2 regions of the Clostridium sp. MSTE9 genome follow, and region 2 is predicted to be linked to the other one. Evidence: predicted binding sites of a transcription regulator. Region 2 holds the regulator's gene; the other holds the start of a gene.

Region 1 (4,357 bases), on a different contig from region 2:
GGCGGTTCTTCGGCGGAAAGGATTCGGGGTTCTGCCCCTCGAGCGTTTGGCGGATGATATCGGCAATCTCGGTGTTGGCGCCGATACCGACCACCGCGTCCGCTTCGGGCAGTTCCTTGCGGATTTCTTCACGGTAGCGCTCCGCCATACAGCCCGTGACGACAATGGCACGAATCTGTCCCTCCTGCTTGAGCTTAGCCAGCTCGAGGATCTCATCGATCGATTCCTGTTTTGCGTCGTCGATAAATCCGCAGGTATTTACGATCGCAACATCAGCCAGCGCCGCGTCGTTCACCAGACAGAAGCCCTCGTTTTTCAGGGTCGCCATCATCATTTCTCCGTCTACCCGGTTTTTTGCGCAGCCCAGGCTGACCATTCCCACTGTTATTGCCATATTTGCTCCTCATCCAATTCTATGGTTTCATCCAGACAGCGTAGCGCCTGCCGAATCTCCGGCAGGCGGTACCCCATCCTTTGCAGAGCGTTCACCGCTCTGCGCCGCTGTTTTTCATCCCTTGCGGCAAGGGGGTATTTCTTTTCTAGTAGCTGCCGGATTTTTTCCTCCGGCGGCGGGGCCAGCTCCTCGACGATCTCCTCTGCCAAGGCAGGGTCTACCCCTTTACGGCACAGCTCCAGCCGCGCGCGCGACGACGAAAAGCCCTTTCGCCCCAGCAGCTCCCCGGCCAGCTGCCGCCCGCAGGCGGCGTCATCGAGAAGTCCCAGCTCTTCCATGCGGTCCGCGGCCAATTTGGCCGCTTCAGCCGGAAAATCACGGCGCAGCTTCTCTTCCAGTTCTCTTTTGAAATGGGCCCTGTGCTCCAACAGGTACAGCGCTTTTTCCCTGGCCCGCACCTCATCAGACTGCTGACAAAGACGGTACAGCTCCTCGTCGGAAAGCTCCGCCCCCACGCGAATCCCCTCCCGGTAAAGAACGCCGGAATCCAGCTCCATGGCCGGTTCGCCGTCCAGCACCAGCAGGGAAAGACCCTTTCGATGGGGCCGGATCGCTGTGATCAGCATCAGTCATCCACCAGAATATCGATGTTCGCTTTGGAGGACGCTCTGCCGGATGCCGCGGGCTTTGCCGGCGGGGCTGCCTGCTCGATTTCGACCGGCTTGGCCGCTTCAGACGGTGCGGAAGGAGCCGCAGGCTTTTTGGGCGAACCGGAAGCCTTCGAGGGCAGACGGTCGGCATTTTCGCGCAGCTTCTGCTCGATTTCTGCCATGAGTTCAGGATTGCCCTTCAAAAACTCCTTGGAGTTATCGCGGCCCTGGCCCAAGCGGGTTTCACCGTAAGAGAACCATGCGCCGCTCTTCTGCACAATGTCGAGCTTGGCCGCAAGATCGAGAATTTCGCCCTCGCGGGAAATGCCCTGACCGTACATCACGTCGAACTCCGCCTCACGGAACGGAGGCGCGATTTTATTTTTGACCACCTTGGCGCGCGTGCGCGAGCCGATCTGCTCGGTGCCGTTTTTCAGCGTTTCGGTCTTGCGGATGTCGATTCGCACGGAAGCGTAAAACTTCAGGGCGCGGCCGCCGGGCGTTACTTCCGGGCTGCCATAGATGACGCCTACCTTTTCACGCAGCTGGTTGATAAAAATGGCGACGCAGTTCGATTTGGAAATCGCGCCCGCCAGCTTGCGCAGCGCCTGCGACATCAGCCGGGCCTGCAGCCCGACGTGGGAATCGCCCATATCGCCCTCGATTTCCGCACGCGGAACGAGCGCCGCGACCGAGTCCACAACGATCACATCGATCGCGCCGGAGCGCACGAGCGCCTCGGTAATTTCGAGCGCCTGCTCGCCGGTATCGGGCTGAGAAACGAGGAGCGCGTCCACATCCACGCCGAGCGCGCGGGCATACACCGGGTCGAGCGCATGCTCTACGTCGATAAACGCGGCATAGCCGCCGTTTTTCTGCCCCTGCGCGATGCAGTGCAGCGCGAGCGTCGTTTTACCGGAGGATTCCGGCCCGTACACCTCTACAATACGCCCTCTGGGCAGGCCGCCGATTCCCAGCGCCATATCCAGAGAAAAAGAACCGGTGGAGATCGCTTCCACCTGCATTGCCTGATTTTGTCCCAGGCGCATAACGGCGCCCTTGCCAAACTGCTTTTCAATTTGCGCCAGCGCCGTATCCAGCGCCTTGCTTTTATCCACTGCCATGGAAAAACTCCTCCGCTCCAAAATTGTAATCACCGATCCGCTAAAAAATGCGCCGCTGCCCTGCGGCCCATCCATCAGACGGGGCCACCGAACAGGCGCGAACCCGCAGCAACTCACTCCCCGGCTTTGAGCACCATGCTCTGCGCGAACGGCACACGCCGTCTGCCGCCGGGGAAAACCTGGTTTCATTATACTGTATTCCAAACGCAAAATCAATGGATTCGGCGAAAAAATCGAACGAATGTTTTGTGCCTCTGCCGCCAAATAAGCCCTGCAAAGGCTTACTCGCCGCGGTACACACCGGAAACCACGCGGTCGAACCCGTTAAAATCCTGATGAACCTGAATCCGTGCAAGGCCCACGCCGCGAAACAGCGCAGAGACCTGCTCCGCCTGCGTTTCCCCAATCTCAACAGCGGCAATTCCGCCGGGTTTTAAACGCGGCAGCCACACCTGTGCGATCGCCCGGTAAAAGTCGAGACCGTCGCTGCCGCCGTCGAGCGCGGTGGCCGGCTCGGCCTGCACCTCTTTCTGCAGCAGCGGAAGCTCTGAGGCTTCAATATAGGGCGGGTTCGAGATCACGGCATTGAGGTTCCGGAGCTCCGGTGCGGCATCCGCCTGTGTGATATCGGCCTGTACCGCAGAAACCCGACCGTCACCGTAGCGACCCAGATTCTTCTGCAAATAAGAGAACGCCTGCTCATACCATTCCAAACAGGCCACCCGGGCGTCGCCGCGCAGGCGGGAAAGCCCCAGCCCCACGGCGCCCGTACCGGCACACAAATCCGCCACCAGCGGCGCGGGGTGCCCGCCGAGCAGCTCCGCGGCCATGTAGACCAGCAGCTCCGTTTCCTCGCGCGGAATCAGCACTCCCTCCCCCACGATAAGACGCATCCCAAAAAACTCCCATTCCCCCAGAATATACTGCAAGGGGCGACGGGAACGCCGTTCTTCAATGGTACGAAAAAATTCCTTGGCCTGCATGGGCGGAGCCTCTTCCTCCCCCCGCAGCAAAAGGCCTTGGCGATCCATGCCGAAGGCCCGCCGGAACAGGCAGATCGTGTCGTATGCGGGGCTTTCTACCCCCGCGCGCTGCAGCAGGTTTCTTCCCTGCTGATAGGCCTGCTGAAAGGTCATCTTACAACTCGGTCCTCTCCGTTTTCCGGAATGACTTCTTTCATGGCGCTGATCGCCACTTCGATCATCGAATCATCCGGTTCTTTGGTCGTCAGGCGCTGCATCCACATGCCCGGCGCGGAAATAATACGGGTAAACAGATTGTCATATTTGCCGCAGATGCGGATCAGCTCGTAACCGATCCCCATGAGAAGCGGCACGCACAAAAGCTTTGCCACAGTACGGACAAAGGGATTGGTAAATGGGATAAAGTACCCGGCAACGATGCCGAGCAGCAGCATAATCACCATAAAGCTGGTGCCGCAGCGCGGATGAAAGCGCTGATGCTTGCGGACATTCTCCACCGTCAGCTCTTCTTCGTTCTCGTAGCAGAAAATCGTTTTATGTTCGGCCCCGTGGTATTGAAACACGCGTTTAATATCCGGCAGGCTGGCGCAGAACGCAATGTAGGCAATAAAGATCGCGATTTTCAAAAAGCCCTCGAACACGGTGCGCCACTCGGCAAAGCCGGGGCCCCACAGGTAGGTCTGGCCCATGTTGAACAGCCAGGTGGGCAGCCAGAAGAACAGCCCCACGGCGATCAGCACACCGAGAATGGCGCTGACCGTCATGATCGCGTTCATCAGCTTGTCGCCAAAAACGCGCTGCATCCACTGGTCGAATTTAGAGGGCTGCTCGTCATCCTCCAGCCCTGATTTTTCCGCCGAAATACTCAGCGCCTTGTACCCGACGGAAAGCGCGTCGATAAATCCGGCCACACCGCGCAGAATCGGCAGGCGCAGCAGGCTGTAACGGTTCCGCAGGCGACTGACTGCAATCTCTTCGGTGGAAACGGTGTTGTCGGGCATGCGCACAGCCAACGCGGTCTTGTGCGGGCCCTGCATCATTACGCCCTCCATCACGGCCTGCCCGCCGATGCTCGTGATCATTTTTGTTTTTTCTCTAGCCATTTTGTTCGGAATTCCTTTCTTCCGTCGCAGGCGCCGGCTTTGCCTCCGGCGCGGACTGCCTGAGTGTTGGTATCGTGATGGTCACGACGGTTCCGACTCCCTC
Region 2 (4,357 bases):
TGTGCAGCGCCTGTTTTCACTTCCTGCTTCACGGCAAGGGGGATAGCCTCGGTAGAAACAGGAGAGGAATTCAGCGTGCCGTACACACCACCTTCGGAATTGGCCTGTAGCTGTCCGACAGGGAAATCGTTGTTGAAATAGCCGCGCAGTTCGCCTGCACGGCCCTTTTGGCCCTTGACAATACCGCTGATGGTCACGGAAACAACGTCGCCGCTGCGAAGCGGCATCAGCTCATTCGTGTCCACGTCGCAGATGCCATGGCCAAGACCGCCGAACGATCCGTTCGACGGATCATAAAAAGTTACGGTGCCGATACCGGCAGTGCTGTCACGTACCCAAAGACCGCCCTTATAACTTCCGTCCACATCGGACAGAATAGGGGTAAGAGTTGCTGTGAGCGTTTCTTCATTCCGTTTAATGGAAAGCTCGACCGGTGCGCCGGCGCTGCTTTCGATAAGCTTCGCCACCTGGCTGTTCTGGGTAACGGCCTTTCCATTTACCTCGGTAATGATATCGCCCACCTTCACGCCCGCCACAGCGGCGGGATTGATCATTTTTCCGGCGCTTTCAATGTCGGCAACGCCAACCACCATCACGCCGTTTGTGAACATTTTGATGCCGAAAGGAGTACCGCAAGGCACCAAAAGCTTTTCCTGCACCACTTTCACGCTGACTGTTTTGATGGGGATTACATCAAACAGCATCAGTTGAGCATGGTAATTTTGGTTTGCGGATTTTAAAGCGGACGCGGTAATTTCTTTTTTGTTTACCGTGTCGATGATGCTAAGGCCGGTCTGGTTCAGCCGCAGCTTGGTTCCCGCCGTCACGCGGAACTGATCAGGCAAGGTGTAGTGGTAGTATCCCACTGCCGACCCTGCCAGCAGAGTAAGTGCGGTAAGCCAGCCGGTCAATCGTTGAAAAAATTTTTTTCCTTTTTTCAAACATTCACCTCCTTTCGCATTTAATCTTTGTCAAATCGAAAGTATTTATGTTGTCAAATCCGCTTTTTTCTGGGCAAATATGGAAGGAATGATCGACTTCTTCATACGGTCGGCGGCGAATGTCAGAAATTTTTAAAATTGGCTCAAATTAAGCCGTTTAAAAAGAAAATGATTTTTGATCGATGAAATTTTTGGATGAAATTTTGTAAAAATCCCCGCCGACGATTGCCGGCGGGGATTTATCTGTTTTATGGGTTTCTTTGTACGATTTGACTTATTTGAAGAGAGTGATAGGGTCGATCAGCTTACCGGATTTTTTGATTTCCAGATGCAGATGCGGCTTTTCCACCGATTCGATCGGTACAACATTGACCGAGCCAATCTTCTGTCCTGCGTCTACTTCATCGCCCTTTTTCACCAGGAAGGTGTCACCCAGGCCACAGTAGTACGCGGTGATTCCGTCACTGTGCTCAATTACGGCAACATTGCCCAGATTGCCGTCTGCGTACAGGTCCTTGACCTTTCCGCTGTCGATGGCTTTGACCGGGTCGCCGATCTTTGCCTCAAAATCTGTGCCGGAGTGAACACGCCAGTCCTGCATCGTGTCGGAAAAGATGGGGTTGTCTCCGCTATAATTTTTGGTAACTTTCGGGGTTTCCCCAACCGGGTAAACATAAGATGCGGGTTTGGCCGCCGTCTGTTTGGCGGGCTGCTCGGGTTTGGACGAAGCGGTCTTGTCCGGTGCCTGAGACGAAGCAGCCGGTTTGGAAGAAGACGGAGCGGCGGATTGCGGCGCGCTGGCCTGCGGCTGAGACGAAGCCTCTTCCGCCTTGCTGCTGGCATAAACACCTGACTGCGTGCGTCCGGTGGGCGAAGTGGAATACGAGGACGTATCCTGAGGATTGGCATATTTCACGACACTGTCATACGTAGTCCAGGCGGCAACACCAACGGCAACCAGGCAAACGCCCAGCGCGACATAAAAACCCTTGTTGTTTTTCTTTGGGGATTGATTTTCTGATTTAAAATGCAGACTGCTCATCTGTAAAAGCACCTCCGAGGCTATTTTGACCAGAAAAAACACCAAATATGCCGTTTGAAACAAAAAGTGACGCAAAAAAGAAAAAAGACCGAATCCAATTGATTCGGTCTTTTTTCGTTAGCTTGAGGGGTATATTGAGGAGGGTAGAACTTTGTATTCTGATGGTGCGGCTCCATCGTCTGAATACACTCATATTATAATTTGAATTCGCGGGGCAGTTGTTAATACGCTATGAATATTCTTTTAACTTTTGGAGTCATGTAATTTTGCATTAAAATAAGATGAAAACAGCTCTTAAAACAAAAAAATTGTGAAAAATCCGCAAACATTTGTTTGCAATCTATAGGGCCCTGTGGTATGATAAGGTTGACTTGGAATACCTGGGAGGAAATGGGATGAAAGGACTCAGCAGCAGCCAGAAAAAAATATATGAGTACTTAAAAGATAGAGCACAATATGGCCTGCCGCCCTCCGTGCGGGAGATTTGCAAAGCAACCGGCCTGAAATCCACTTCGACCGTTCACCTGCATCTCAAAACGCTGGAGGATATGGGCTACATTCGGCGCGAGGCCGGCCTCAATCGCGCCATTCATATTGAAGGCGCCGAGCAGGTAAGCCGTGTGCCGATTTTGGGCAGAGTGACCGCCGGCGTGCCGATTCTGGCCGTGGAAGAGGTCGAGGGCTACCTGCCGCTGGTAGGGCACCGTTACCCCGAAAAGGAGCTGTTTGCGCTGCGCGTGCAGGGCGACAGCATGAAAAACGCCGGAATTCTTGACGGGGATTACATTATCGCGCACCGCCAGGATGCGGCGGAAAACGGGCAGATCGTTGTCGCGCTGATCGACGACGAGGCTACGGTCAAGCGGATTTTCTTTGAACAGGAATACATCCGCCTGCAGCCGGAAAACCCCGCGTTTTCTCCGATCTTTTCTCAAAGCGCTCTGGTGCTTGGCCGCGTGATTTCTGTTTACCGCTATTACTAAAAAGGGTACCACTTGTGATGCGCTGTTGCTTTGCCATATCAAAGACAGCGCAGATTTACGGGCAAATTGCCCTGGCAGACGGTGAAACAGGAATTGGGAGGAATTCAATTAGCATGTTGTCATTTGAAAATGATTATACGGAAGGAGCGCATGAAAGAATTTTACAGCGCCTTCTTGACACAAATTTAGAACAGTTATCGGGATATGGAAATGATCCATATTGTGAAAGCGCAAAAATCAAGATCAGGGAAGCTTGTCAATGTCCGCAGGCAGAGATTTCGTTTCTGGTCGGCGGAACACAAACAAATGCGATCGTCATTGATGCGCTGCTCAAACGATATGAGGGCGTTGTGGCGGCCAAAACGGGCCATGTGAGCGTCCACGAGGCAGGCGCGATCGAATATACAGGGCACAAGGTGCTGGGAATACCCCAAAACGACGGGAAAATTTCAGCCGGTACATTGGAAAATTATTTACAGAAATTCTGGAAGGACGAAAACCATGAGCACATGGTGTTCCCGGGAATGGTTTATATTTCTCACCCGACAGAATACGGTACCTTGTATAGCAAGCAGGAGCTGAGCGACATTTCCTTAGTTTGCAGAAAGTTTGAGATCCCCCTGTATTTAGATGGAGCGCGTCTGGGCTACGGTGTAATGAGCAAAACAACGGATGTCACTCTGCCTATGATTGCCGAATACTGTGACGCGTTTTACATTGGCGGCACAAAGGTCGGCGCGTTATGCGGCGAAGCGGTGGTGTTTACGAAAAATCATATGCCCCCGCATTTTATGACGACTGTAAAACAGCATGGAGCGCTGCTTGCGAAAGGCCGCTTGCTGGGAATCCAGTTCGATACATTATTTACGGATGATTTGTATTTCAAGATCAGCAGGCATGCGATTGAAATGGCGGAACTGCTGAAGGACGGATTTCGCAGAAAAAACTGCACGTTTGCCTGGGAATCCCCGACCAATCAACAGTTTATCGTTTTGCAGAATTCCGTTATGCAAAAGCTGCAGGAGAAAGTTGCGTTCAGCTTTTGGGAAAAAGCCGATGAAGAGCATACGGTTGTACGATTTGCCACAAGCTGGGCCACAAAAGAAGACGATATCGCAAGATTGATCGAAATGCTGGAATAATATATGAATTGATCTTGCTGTAAGTTTTGATTTGATGGTACGACGGTACATTGGTGGATATTATAATGTAAAAAGCCGCAGAACAAACCTGTTCTGCGGCTTTTGTGTATCACGTTTTCATAAAAATGTGCCGTTTCGGCAGAACTCTTCTCGCTATTGCGTGCGTTCCACTTTTTTTACAACGGCCCGGGTACCGCGCTTTTTCTGACAGTCCGGGCATTTTCCGTAGATCGTCAGGCTGTGGCGCTC

What was found. Region 2 encodes LexA, which represses DNA repair genes until DNA is damaged. Its sites were predicted from a motif close to CNAACANNTGTTNG; they were not measured.
Region 1: recA (recombinase RecA) is a predicted target of LexA. The motif match lies at 2,403-2,416, and genes of this name have one in related genera.

What each region holds. Positions count from the first base shown of each region.
Region 1 covers NZ_AKFU01000015.1:33,418-37,774, reverse strand. The annotation lists gene rimO (30S ribosomal protein S12 methylthiotransferase RimO) at 1-394, opposite strand, end outside; gene HMPREF1141_RS03420 (regulatory protein RecX) at 385-1,020, opposite strand; gene recA (recombinase RecA) at 1,020-2,168, opposite strand; gene prmC (peptide chain release factor N(5)-glutamine methyltransferase) at 2,450-3,304, opposite strand; gene HMPREF1141_RS03400 (DUF1385 domain-containing protein) at 3,301-4,254, opposite strand; gene HMPREF1141_RS03395 (HAMP domain-containing sensor histidine kinase) at 4,247-4,357, opposite strand, start outside.
Region 2 covers NZ_AKFU01000022.1:67,489-71,845, forward strand. The annotation lists gene spoIVB (SpoIVB peptidase) at 1-941, opposite strand, end outside; gene HMPREF1141_RS05100 (M23 family metallopeptidase) at 1,216-1,983, opposite strand; gene lexA (transcriptional repressor LexA) at 2,379-2,966, shown strand; gene HMPREF1141_RS05110 (beta-eliminating lyase-related protein) at 3,080-4,108, shown strand; gene HMPREF1141_RS05115 (Fur family transcriptional regulator) at 4,262-4,357, opposite strand, start outside.